Regions from separate parts of the Sporolactobacillus sp. BBK16-2 genome, predicted to be linked through region 1. Evidence: riboswitches for the same ligand, from Rfam matches in the RefSeq annotation. Region 1 holds a riboswitch; the other holds the start of a gene.
What was found. Region 1 has a riboswitch for thiamine pyrophosphate ahead of tenA (thiaminase II). Riboswitches for the same ligand answer to the same signal wherever they lie in the genome.

Region 1 (6,515 bases):
CCATCGCCTTTGGGATCGGCACGAGTGAAGTGGAGCATGTTCTTGCGACTCAGACCTTATGGCAGAAACGTCCGAAAACGATGCAGATCAAGGTCAATGGTAAATTGGGAATCGGTGTAGGTGCCAAAGATTTGATTCTCGCGATTATTGCTAAATACGGTATTTCAGTGGGAACCGGACATATCGTCGAATATACGGGAGAAGCAATTCGGGATCTGTCAATGGAGGAACGTATGACCGTTTGCAATATGTCTATTGAAGCAGGCGCAAAAGCTGGTTTAATCAGTCCCGACCAGACCACGATTGACTATTTACGTGGCAGACGTTTCTCACCAAAAGGAGCCAAGTTTGATAAAGCTGCTCAGAAATGGCTGGCGCTCGCAAGCGATGACGATGCAGCCTACGATCGTACCATTGAAATCAATGCTGCTGAAATCGAGCCTCAAGTCACATGGGGAACCAACCCCTCAATGGGCGCTTCAGTTAATGATACGGTTCCGGATCCGGAAAGCTTTGACACGGAAGACAAAAGGCAGGCGGCAAAAAAAGCGCTCGCTTATATGGATCTCAAGCCGGGAACACCAATACACGCTATTCCAATTGATGTTGTATTTATCGGCTCCTGTACCAATAGCCGGATCAGCGATCTGCGCCAGGCTGCAGAAGTCGCGCGAGGAAAGCATGTCCATGAAGGTGTACGTGCATTGATTGTACCGGGTTCCTATGCAATTAAAAAACAGGCTGAATCTGAAGGTTTAGATCAAATTTTTAAATCCGCCGGTTTTGAATGGCGTCAAGCCGGATGCAGCATGTGCCTGGCAATGAACGATGACATTGTACCGGCAGGAAAGCGCTGTGCATCGACATCGAATCGTAATTTTGAAGGACGTCAGGGTACCGGATCACGCACACATCTTGTAAGTCCGGCTATGGCAGCAGCAGCAGCAATCAGTGGCCATTTTGCTGATATCCGTTCGTTTGCTGTTGCCCAATAAAATAATGAAAAATAGATTTGGAGGAACTAAAAATGGAACCCTTTCAAACGTTTGAAGGACTCGTCTGTCCACTTGATCGTACGAATGTAGATACAGATCAAATTATTCCGAAACAATTTCTGAAACGTGTCGAACGAAAAGGCTTCGGCTCCTGTCTTTTCTATAATTGGCGCTTCGATGAAAATGGAAACAAAAAAACAGATTTTGTTCTCAATCAGCCAAAGTATACTCAATCATCCATTCTTGTTGCTCGTGACAATTTCGGTTGCGGTTCGTCGCGGGAACATGCGCCATGGGCACTTCAAGATTATGGATTCCGAGTGATCATCGCGCCAAGCTTCGCTGACATTTTTTATAATAACTGTCAAAAGAACGGTATTCTTGCCATTCGGCTTGGCGCTGATCTTGTGAACAAACTTATTCAACATGCGACTCAAGAAACATTCAGGCTCACAGTGGACTTGAAGCAACAGAAACTATCAGCACCGGGCTTCGATGAATCCTTTACTGTTGATCCTTATCAAAAAGAACTGTTGCTGAAGGGCTTGGACGAGATCGCAATCACCATGACCTATGAAAATGAGATCACTGCTTACGAAAAAGAACAAGAAGTCGCTCAATAATGAGATAATAATCTTCCACCTCCTAATTAGGAGGTTTTTTTAATTTAAGTCTGCCACTCAACACGGGCTCTCTACATGCATCAACTCATGCTCATTCTTGAATTCGTGGATAGAGTCCTTGGTTTCTCCTAGCGTCACACAGTAATAATAAAAGCAGAACATTCTTCTAAAACGAATGCTCTGCTCAAATTGACGCTTCAATTAGAATCAAAACACATTCAATTCCGATAAAAAGCGGTCCACTGCTTTAGCAGGATCGGCACTTTTTGAGATGGCTGATATCACGGCGACTCCTGCTGCACCTGCTGAAAGAATGGTGGGCACATCATCTGGTGTTACACCCCCGATTGCAACCATAGGCAACGGGTAGCCTCCTTTTGTGAGCTCTTTGAACAGTTCACTGCCTACAGGCGACTCCGCGTCGGCTTTTGATTGTGTCGGCTTATAAGGACCGATACCAATATAATCAGCACCGTCGGCGCGTGCACGCTCAGCCTCCTCAAAAGAATGGGCAGAAACACCCAGCCACATATCTGCTCCAATTCTGTCCCGGACTGATTGTGCACCCTCGTCCTTTTGCCCAACATGCACGCCATCGGCTTCAAGCTCCAAGGCCAGTTCCACGTCGTCATCAATAAAAAAAGGAACATGATAATGATCACAGAGCTGACGCGCATCATGAGCAAACGCTATCCGTTTCATTCCTTTCAATGAATGAGGTCCTTTTTCTCGCCATTGATAGCAGCTGATTCCGGATTTCAGTGCTATTTCCAGCGTCGTCAATGGATCATAAAGACCCACATCCTGCGATCCCATGACAAAATATAGCTTTAGTGCTTGATTTAAATGTGAATCATCACTCATTTTTGCCACCGTCCTCCCGTAATGACCAATGCGCAACCGGCCCATGACCATGGCCGATTTCGGGTGCTTGAGCAATTGCACGTGTCAGAAGCTGTTTTGCAGTGCGGATGCTTGCCTCTAAACTATTGCCTTTAGCCAATTCTGCCGTAATTAAAGAGGATAGCGTGCAACCGGTGCCATGGGTATGCGGTGTATGAATGCGCTTTGCTTCAAGCCAAATCGTCTGATCCTTTGTTACAAGACAATCACGTGCCGTATCCGGATTTGCCTCGTCATGGCCGCCTTTCAGCAGCACCGCTTTTGCTCCGCGTTTGATGATTTGTTTTGCTGCATGTTCACGGTCTAAATTCGAATGAATCGTCAGCTCGGACAAGACTTCAGCTTCCGGAGTATTCGGTGTAATTAAATCTGCAAGCGGCAGCAATTTTTGGCTGAGTGTTTCAATGGCTTCAGGAGCGACAAGATAGGCTCCGCCCTTTGCGACCATGACTGGATCAACAACAAGAGGATGCCAGCCATAACGGCAAATCCCCTCTGCAACAATCTCAATCCGTTCTGCATCGACAAGCATGCCTGTTTTAACAGCAGATATGCTAAAATCATCGGCTAATGATTCCATTTGCTGAGCAATTGCTTCAACAGGCAAGGGGTAGACCCCCTGAACACCCTTAGTATTTTGCGCCGTGACCGCCACCACCACCGACATGCCAAACACGTTCCGTTCTTCAAATGTTTTTAAGTCAGCCTGAATGCCTGCTCCTCCACCACTGTCTGTTCCGGCAATTGTTACTACCTGCGGTCTCATGAATGCATCACTTCTTCAAAAGCGGCATAGTGAAGAATTTTATCTTCGTTTAACAAATACAGTTCATCCATTAATTGCTGACGGAACGAGCCGGGGCCGACACATTTTTCACCGGCGAGTTGACCCGCAATTGCGTAGTTAATTGAGGCGGCAACCGATGCCTCTAGATAATCTGACGAAACGGCAGCATAGGCAGCTTGAATAACACCATTTAAACAGCCTGAACCGGTCATATAGGGAAACAGCGGATGACCGTTTTGTATACAATACGTCTGTTGCCCATCTGTGATTGTATCTACAGCTCCAGATACCGCTACAACGGTGGACCATTTGCTTGCAACGCGTTCTGCTATCGCCAATAGATCACCATCCCCTTCACCGGCATCGACCCCTTTTGCTCCCCACTTTTCACCGGCAAGTGCGGCGATTTCTCCAGCATTACCGCGGATAATTGCAATGTCCAGCTCAGTTAGCAGCTTTTGTACCGTTTGAAGTCTAAAATCAGTTGCACCGGCTCCAACCGGATCAAGAACGACAGGAACACCCGCCTGATTTGCGGCATGTCCGGAAAGAAGCATACTCTTAATGGAGTACGGAGTGAGGTTCCCTATATTCAGTTCGAGAGCTCCGCTGATTGATGCAATCGATTCTACTTCTTCATGGGCTTCGGCCATGATCGGCGATGCACCAACGGCAAGGGCACCGTTTGCTGAATCATTAATAGCCACACGGTTGGTAATAACATGTAATAAAGGTTTTTGTTCTCTTACTTTCTGCATCAAATCAATGAATCGCTGAATTGAGATCATTGGCACGTTCCTCCCCTTCTTGTTTCAACCAATCATTTAACGATGCACCCATTTCCCAGAATTTAAGTTCATAGTAGCTGCTTTGCATGAAAATATGAATCATATCATGACGTTCGGACTCCGTTGCATTCTTACTTACCTCATCCCATAGTTCCCGCTCAATGCCTACATTTTTTTCTATGTCCTCACTGCTATATTCAGCAATCCATTCTTGAAAAATCTTTGCCTGTGGTCGTGCATCTTTTAATTGCAGTCCGATTTCATAGTAGAGCCAAGGGCAAGGCATCAATGCGGCAAGCGTATACCCTAACTTTCCTTTGCTTACCACATGATAGAGATGGCTGATATAGGCGTAAGCATCTGGAGCAGGCTGAAACGCCCTCCATTCCTGGTCACTGATTCCAAGTTTCTGAAATACACTTTGATGAAGCTGCAGTTCTCCTTCAGCCAAACCCAGTCCGATTTTAAGCAGCTTTGCAACACTTTGTGCATCATCCGTCTGTGCTGCTGCCCTACCGTGAAGCTTGGCAAACTCGCGCACATAGTACGCATCTTGTTTGATGTAAAAGCGAAATTGATCAGAAGCTAACGTTCCATTCTTAATCCCCTGCACAAACGGATGATTGAAACTCCTATTCCATAAATCATCGCTAAACTTTCTTGCAGCATTTGAGATACCCTCCATACCATCACACTCCTTAATAAAGACAAAATTAAAACCGCTTTCGTAATGAAAGCGGTTGATCACCCTGAGTGAAAAGCTGGATTTCGATCAGCCACTTCCCTACGCCGGCATCACCCGGATCAGGTTCAAAGGGTCTTGACGAAGTCAATCTCAGCTTAACGCTCCCCTAGTGGATCACTTATTTAATTGATTTTATCATAGCATAAGCGCTTACATCATTCAAAGAATAACGTCCGAAAATTAAACACGGGTGCTTACTCTTGATCAAATGATTCACGCAACGCTCTCGCTTTTTTCGGTGTGATGTCCTTTCCTTTTGGATCAACCACCTTAATTTGAGAAAGTTGCTTTTTAAACCGTTGACGAAAATTTTTCAAATACTGTTGCCGAAGCTCCGTCTGTCGTTTTTTTTCTTGTATGGTTAACGGCCTCTCTCTTGAGAGACGCGCCAGTTGATTAATTTCGTCGATCAATGCACTCATTTTTCCGTGAGCCACTCCTTTTTAAATCTCTTGTAGCATTATCGCATACCTGTCGACACGATTTCAAACCATTTATTATTAAATCTTAGACACTACTTTTTAATGATTTTGATCATCTGCACTTTTCTATCTATTTTTACCTGTTTGTTTCGAATTCAGTTACATTAACCTCGCAAACCAGGCGACATAGTATGCGGCCGGAATAAAGATTGCCTGAGCTGCCAAGGTTCCAATCAATTTTGAACTGATCATCGTCAATGAATAGCTTTTTAAATAGATGTATCTGCTCTCTTTCTTAGCAACGCGATCAGCCAGTACAGAAGCTTTAGGATCAATAAACAAAGTGAGCAAAATGGTTGCAATGCCGTTAATAATTCCTGAAGACAGAACTGCTGCCTGCCCGTAATCTTTAGGAACGAGTAATGACGCATATAAAGAGGCAAGAATACCTACCGAATAGACAGCTGTGATCACAACATTAATGACAAAAAGTCGTTTCGGGATTGTTTGATAAGTGATCCCTTTTAAATCTTTAAAATGAGGCAGACGTACATAACTAATGAGTCTCTTCATGCCTTTGACATTGCTCCACTTCGCAAACAATGAGACGATCGATCCTCTTTCATTTGCCAACTGAATAATTGCTCGGGAAAAGACACCGATAAATGTCGGAAACAGAACAATCCCTAATATGACACCAATAGAGACAACAATGAGGAGAATACGATATTGTTCCTCGATAAACATCAGCTTTGTTGCAGCCGGCGCATCAGCAATTAGCTTTGCCGTGAGCGGTTGTTGAAACATAGTTGAAAACCGGGAAATCAGAACGATCGTGCTGAAGAGTGAAATGGCAGTCGCCATCAGTTTAACTCGTACGCCAGAAATTCGTATCGAGTAAGCAAGCGTTTCGATCATTGTAACCACAAGTAAAAGCAGTGCGATAATCATCAGTCTGCCGGTGATAAGAGACATACAGGTCGCTCCTTAAGAAACACAAAATTATGCATTAATCATGTCACTGGTTCAACCATTTGACAACTTGTTTATTGATTTTTTTTTGTAATGCTTGGGCGGCCGCCTGTCGGTTGTTGACATTCAGCACTTGATCCGCGTACTCTTTTGGAAACATTTCCTTAATTGAGTCTGTGTATTTGCTGCCGTCTTCAGCCTCTTTATAACCAACAGCTTTATAACCGCCCTCTACTTTTTTTAATTTGAGTCGTACAGGAACTGAGCCGCCGCTTAAACT
Region 2 (6,515 bases), 310 kb from region 1:
ACTTGAACTGCTGCTCTCAGGAAGTACGGATGAACTGCTTTCACTACTGCTTGATGAATCAGGGCTGCTGGCATCTTCTGGTTTACTTTCCGCTTTATTATAGTGATTCGTAATTGTCGAATTCTTAACAGCCAGTTCTCCATTACTAAGATTGGTAACCGAATTCGGTCTAGTGAAGTCCGGAGCACCAACCATGTATTGAGTCATAATCGCCTTAAAGATACTCTTGGCATAGCCCTGTTCATTCGGTCCTAAATATGATCCGTAGTTTTTGTCGCCTATTTTGGTTTTGTCCGCGTTATAACCTGTCCATACGGCCGTAGTCAATCGTGTATTATAGCCGACAAACCAGGAATCCAAAGCACCTCTTGATCGTCCATTACCATTGATTTTAAACTGATCAGCATAGTCGCTCGGAATATTTGTTGTCCCTGTTTTCCCGGCAAGGTTTGCTCCGGGAATATTGGCACTGATACCGGTGCCTTTTGTCATCGTATCTTTGAGCATGTCGGAAATCATAAATGCTGTGTAATCATGCATCGCAACATGGCGCTTATGATCAAGTTGAATGACTTCACCGTCAGGTTTGACAATTTTTCGAACCGCATAAGGCTGATTGTAAATACCGTTATTTCCATATGCTGCATAAGCAGCAGACATTTGTAACGGATTAGAAGTGAAAGATCCGCCGCCAATTGAGTAGCTTTCACCCAAATCTTTAAGTACACTGTTGGTAAATCCAAGCTTTTCAGCAAATGTACGGATACTTTTTGTACCTCCAAGAGCTTGATCCACTTCCTGAAAGGTTTGCAGAGCCGGAATATTTCGAGACAGATACAGCGCTTTGCGAATGGTCATTTTCCCAAGTGTTTTTCCGTCCCAATCGTTAATTTCCTTGCCCCAACTATATTTAATATCCTTTGAGTCATTGACCTCATAGTCAGTCGGCCACTTTAAATACTCAATAGCAGGGCCGTAATCCATGATCGGTTTCGCTGTTGATCCAATATTTCTTTTTCCTTTATAGGACCAGTTTGTATATAAATATTTATAATTTCTTCCGCCGCCAAGTGCGCGAATTGCGCCAGTTTGCGTATCAATTACTGAAACACTGGCATTGAAATTGTTCTGTACATTTGGATAGTTTTGTTTGTTATTCAGTACATCTTGTGTCTGAGTTTGAATTTCAGGATCCAGCGTTGTGTAGATTTTCAGGCCGCCGGAGTTGAATTCTTGCTCAGTGATCACTTTCTTAACATCAACGAGTTCATGACGCACATAATCAAGAAATGCACCGTATTTTCTGTTGCTCACTGGAACAGTGCGGTGGCCTTTGGTCATTTGCTTCATGCTCACAGCCTTAGCTTTCGCTGCTTCATCTGCTGTAATTGCTTTATTTTGAACCATCAAATCTAAAACTAAATCGCGTCGTTCTTTAGCTTGTTCCGGATGTTTAATCGGATCGTAATAACCGGGATTTCGGGTCATTGCAGCCAGCATTGCAGCCTGTTCCAGTGTCACATTTTTAATGTTCTTGCCAAAATAGCGTTCGGAGGCTGCGGCAACGCCATAAGTAGGGCCGCTTCCTAAATAAATCTGATTTAAATACATTTCCAGTATTTGTTTTTTTGTATATTTTTTCTCCAGTTGAATGGCAAGATACATTTCCTGAATCTTACGCGTAAAGGTCTTGTTTTGAGTCAGCATCGCATTGCGAACCACCTGCTGTGTGATCGTGCTGGCGCCTTCTGATTTATATCCTTTCGTAAACTGAGCGATGCCGGCACCAAAGATTCGGATCGGATCAATTCCAATATGCTTGTAAAAACGTACGTCTTCTGTAGAAATATAAGCGTCTTGCACCGTCAAAGGAATTGAATCAATACTCGCATATGTTTTATGCTGCCCCGAGTCGACAGTAGTCGCCTTTTTCCCATTTTGATCATACATAACAGACGATATTGAATTATGCAGTGCATTTTCATTTAACTTTGGCGCATCTTTAATAACTGCGAGAACAAAGATTATTCCAGCAAGAATTAAAAATAAAAATGTGAGAAGAAGGATGATAAAAATCCGTTTTACCCAGTGCTTTTTACCGCCGCTTTTCTTTTTATTCTTCGGAGCTTTGTTATTGCTTTTTTGTTTCTCTTGTTCGGCTGCACGCCGTTTTTCCATTCGTGTATGGTATTCAACCATGATTGATCCTACCTTTCCAAAAAAACCTGTCCCATGGTTTACGTTTCATAGTATTCGATTGTTCCCATAGATTATGACCAGCTCAAAAATATACCTTTTTCACGACCCGAAGGTAATCAATTCGAGGAAGATAGTTTTGGGGAATCAGGTGACCATGATCCTGAAATAACAGTTTTGGAATTGACTTTCTGCCGCCGATTAAGGAGGCATCCCAATAGGCTGCCAGAAAATCGGCATCGAGCAGGAATGTCTCTGAACTCTGCGTAAATTTAACGATAATAAAACCGATTCCTCCATGGCGCTTAATTCGTTTCATATGCTCAACTTGATGGGCATGAAAATTCTTTAAAGGAATGTAGTGGGCGTGTGTGGTTTCCTTAGCTTCAAAATCTATGTATTTTCCTCTATATATACCATTGTAGTCAGTGGTCGATGCTCGGCGAAAATAGGCTTCGGTAATCTTCGCAGCGCTTCGTTTTGGATAGTCCACATGAACAATTTGAATCGGCGTTGGTTTTTTGTAAATCACTGCCTGGTCGGTCTCGATATAATAGCGGTTCGTAACATTCAGATCTTCTTCCAAAGTCATGCCGCGATGTCCATAAGCGACTTCGGAATCCGTCTTTTTATCAAATGATCGTTCTTGGCCTCTATAAGGTTGTCCATTCGGATAAAAGACGGTCATGAGCTGGAAACGCTCCCTTCTGGTATTTTCGTAGATTAGCTGGTTTATGACAGTTAAGTTCTTAGAACAGTATACCAAAGTCCGCATGAAAGAGGTTAGTTTTCTCGTTTTTTACGCGAGTCTGCACAACAAAACGCACTATTTCACTAGTTTTGCAGGATTGGTTCTAGTTTTGTCGATCATGCAGGGAATCTGAATGACACAGGGAAATCCTTCTCATGACACTCATTGAGAGAAGGAATCCTTATGGACGAACAGAAGGGAATTTCAATTAAGAAAATGGACTTTACAGTTGATTATTTAACGATGCAGCTCGATCAGATTGAAAACAAGATCATCCGCAAAAATGAAGCGATCATTGGCGGACATCTCGATTTTTGCAGAGAAAAACTCGCAAAATCTGAGAAGAAAATACGCAAAGTCGATCAATTATTAACTAAGGCTGCCAGAGGCACAGGTATCTATTACTCGCTCCAACTGGAAAATGTTCTATTTGGGACAGCGACGGAGAAGAAGCCGTCAGCTAACGAAAGCAGCAAGCCGTGGCAAGCGCAAACAAAACGATTGCTGGGTTAATACCTTTCTGCCACAACATGCATCATGAGCAGTGGCGAGAGCGTCTCCGTTCAATCATGGTACACTAGTGGTAGAAATGAATTAATGGAGTGAGTGAACTTTGCACGAACGAGCAGAAAAAAAATTAATAGATACAACAAGTCAATTACAGGTATTAAATCAAAATGCCTATCGACAATTTTCAGAACGAACACAAACTGAGCGTTATCAGCCGGATTTTTATGGTGAAGTAAAACCATTTGCAGATATAATGCAGCACGTGCTTGATGCTTGGCGGCCGCTAGCCGATACATGGGTGAGAACTGCCAAGCCAAGGTATGTGTTTCCAATCCAGATTAAGGATACCTATGATAATCTCTCTATTATTTGTGTCACTGCTTTTCAAAAGGACACGAGAAGAAGAAGATTTTATGAAACGATTAAATCAATTGACTATGTGCTCACCAATATATTGGATCAGTTGGATCAGGAACGATCGGAGCATTAACTTGCCATCCGAATAAATGAAACAAGAACGTAGAGAAAATAGGGGATGCCTAAAAATAAAATGGCACGGTACATGACCTTTGTAATCCAATCAAGACATTCTTCAGCAGAAAACTGATCGACTTTCTTAGAAAGTTGTTGCATCCGATCTGAGAATTGTGTTTGCTTTTTTAGGAATGATGCTGTGCTTGTTTTTTCCACTGCCGGTTCCCCCTAATCAATTGCTTTTGATAGACTATATGGCTTGTCCGGTCAAATTATTCCTTGAATCGGAGATCGGCAAAAAATAGTTGAATTAATGGGATGAAAGCCATTGCTCTAATTCAGAAACTGTCATTCCGGAGAATTGTTTAAATCCTTCATCCAGTGCGATGATTTTCCCGGAGACAATCGGATAAACAGCACAGAAACCACCGCTCAAAATGAAACGCTGTGAATTGTGAAAACGTTTGAGAAATAAAACGTAATCTCCGTCTGCAAGCGCTCCTGTATATTGCTCATTGATCGGATCGTGCGGGCCAGGCAGGGGATCAATGCCAGTGGTCAGCAGCAAAGCTGGTGAAGGTGCCTGACCTTTTAATACATCATGGATTTGGAGTGTTTGTTCTGCATTGATAAAGCGTGCACCAGAAGACAATCGACGACCGGTGTCCCATTTTCTCACGTTTTGATCCAGATGCGTGAAAATAATCAGATCTGATTCCTGCTTCATTAATGTGCTACTCGTAAAAGGTTCAGCTTTTATGAGCTGGTTGATATTGGCGGCATGGGTTGCCACTGGGTGAAGAAAAAAGAGCAGCAGAACAATAATCAGAGTTGTTAAATGTTGATGTGTCATCCGAAGCATGTGCAGAACTCCAATACTTTTACTTTTTTCTTAGCTTGACAAGGTAAATCGAATTCTATTCATTTCGGGATAATGCTTTTGACTATCCAAATGAAATCAGCAGCCTTATTTCTTGATGAATACTTAAGGATGTAGTATTGTTAATTTGCAAATTAAATAATTGAATAGTTCGTCCACTAGGGGTGCTTTTGCTGAGAGGGATTCGTCCTGACCCTTGGACCTGATCTGGGTAATACCAGCGTAGGAAAGTGGTTCATGATGAATTTAGATCCGCTTTCACTATCGATGAAAGCGGTTTTTTGCGTTTTCATCGACCTTTTCTTTAGGGAATGGATGAACCAAAAAAATGATTAATGAGGGGGAAACGTACCATGAGTAAGGGAAAAAACACTAATTTAAGGCTTAATTTATCTGACATTCTTGTAACCATTGTTATCGCATTAGTTTTCGGTTTGGTTTTTCGACTGCTGGGACCGGTTTATGACTTGGTAAAACCATTCGGTTTGCACTTAGACGCACTGCTTTACGGTATTTGGTTTATCGCCGCGCCATTTGCAGCGCTGCTCATTCGCAAGCCTGGTGTTGCATTTCTTGCTGAAACAGCAGCAGCACTTGCTGAAATGCTTTTTGCCGGGAGCGGAGGTGTCATCAATCTTTATTATGGTTTACTCCAAGGTGCATTTTCAGAAGCGGTTTTTGCTGCTTGGCGTTATAAGAAATTCTCGCTTGGCATCGCTTCTTTATCCGCATTTGCAGCGCTGATCGCGTCAATCATCTTGGATGCAGGTTATGCCTATCTTCCACTTCTTGCAGGATGGAACTTAATTCTGTACTTGGTATTTCGTGTCATTGGATCCGTACTTTTTTCCGGATTATTTCCATACGCATTGGTGAAAGGTCTGGAAAAAACTGGTGTTACTCAATCGCTTCGGCCGGTGACCAAGGAAGATTACAATGTCCTTAAATGATCGGGAAAGCTGGGGCGTCACAAATCTTCGTCTCGCATTTCCGAAAAAGAAATCGATGCTTTTTAAAGACCTTTCCTTGGATTATCAAAAAGGTGAAAAGATTCTATTGCTTGGTCCTTCCGGTTGCGGAAAATCAACACTCTTGCAGGTGCTTTCTGGTCTTGTTCCTGACAGTGTTGAATTGCCCATGCGTGCTGACCGGCATGCAGTACCGGATAATTGGGGATTTATCTTTCAAGATCCGGATACGCAATTTTGCATGCCTTATGTCGATGAAGAAATTGCATTTGTACTTGAAAATCGAAGCATTTCACGTAACCGGATGTCTCAATTAATCCATCACTATTTGGATATGGTCGATCTTAAATTAGAGAACAGCCATCAATTGATTCGAACGCTTTCGGGCGGTATGAAACAGCGTCTAGCAATTGCCAGTGTGCTGGCACTTGAACCTGATGTACTCTTTCTAGATGAGCCTACTGCTCTGCTCGATCCGAGGGGTACGGTGCAGCTTTGGCAAACGGTTCGGCGTATTGGAAACGACCGCACATTAATTATAGTCGAGCATAAAATCGATCATGTACTTGATTTTATTGATCGTGTTGTCTTGTTCAATCACAAAGGTGAAATTTTTGCGGATGGTCCGAAAGTAACAACTTTGGCACGCTATCGTGAAAAGCTCGATGATTTCGGTATTTGGCATCCAGGCGTTTGGAAGGGATATGAAGAGAAACAACTCGACAAGAGTGACGAC

Region 2: it holds a riboswitch for thiamine pyrophosphate, as region 1 does, so the genes downstream of both, AC6F33_RS08775 (ECF transporter S component) here and tenA (thiaminase II) in region 1, are expected to answer to the same signal.

The regions. Positions count from the first base shown of each region.
Region 1 is NZ_CM187611.1:2,067,778-2,074,292, forward strand. It holds gene leuC (3-isopropylmalate dehydratase large subunit) at 1-995, shown strand, start outside; gene leuD (3-isopropylmalate dehydratase small subunit) at 1,028-1,618, shown strand; gene thiE (thiamine phosphate synthase) at 1,826-2,482, opposite strand; gene thiD (bifunctional hydroxymethylpyrimidine kinase/phosphomethylpyrimidine kinase) at 2,475-3,287, opposite strand; gene thiM (hydroxyethylthiazole kinase) at 3,284-4,096, opposite strand; gene tenA (thiaminase II) at 4,071-4,781, opposite strand; TPP riboswitch at 4,861-4,959, opposite strand; gene AC6F33_RS10355 (DUF896 domain-containing protein) at 5,036-5,263, opposite strand; gene AC6F33_RS10360 (lipid II flippase Amj family protein) at 5,423-6,238, opposite strand; gene AC6F33_RS10365 (hypothetical protein) at 6,282-6,515, opposite strand, start outside.
Region 2 is NZ_CM187611.1:1,761,901-1,768,415, reverse strand. It holds gene AC6F33_RS08805 (transglycosylase domain-containing protein) at 1-2,199, opposite strand, end outside; gene recU (Holliday junction resolvase RecU) at 2,282-2,884, opposite strand; gene AC6F33_RS08795 (hypothetical protein) at 3,131-3,460, shown strand; gene AC6F33_RS08790 (YppE family protein) at 3,561-3,947, shown strand; gene AC6F33_RS08785 (hypothetical protein) at 3,944-4,147, opposite strand; gene AC6F33_RS08780 (hypothetical protein) at 4,242-4,793, opposite strand; TPP riboswitch at 4,962-5,057, shown strand; gene AC6F33_RS08775 (ECF transporter S component) at 5,165-5,761, shown strand; gene AC6F33_RS08770 (ABC transporter ATP-binding protein) at 5,748-6,515, shown strand, end outside.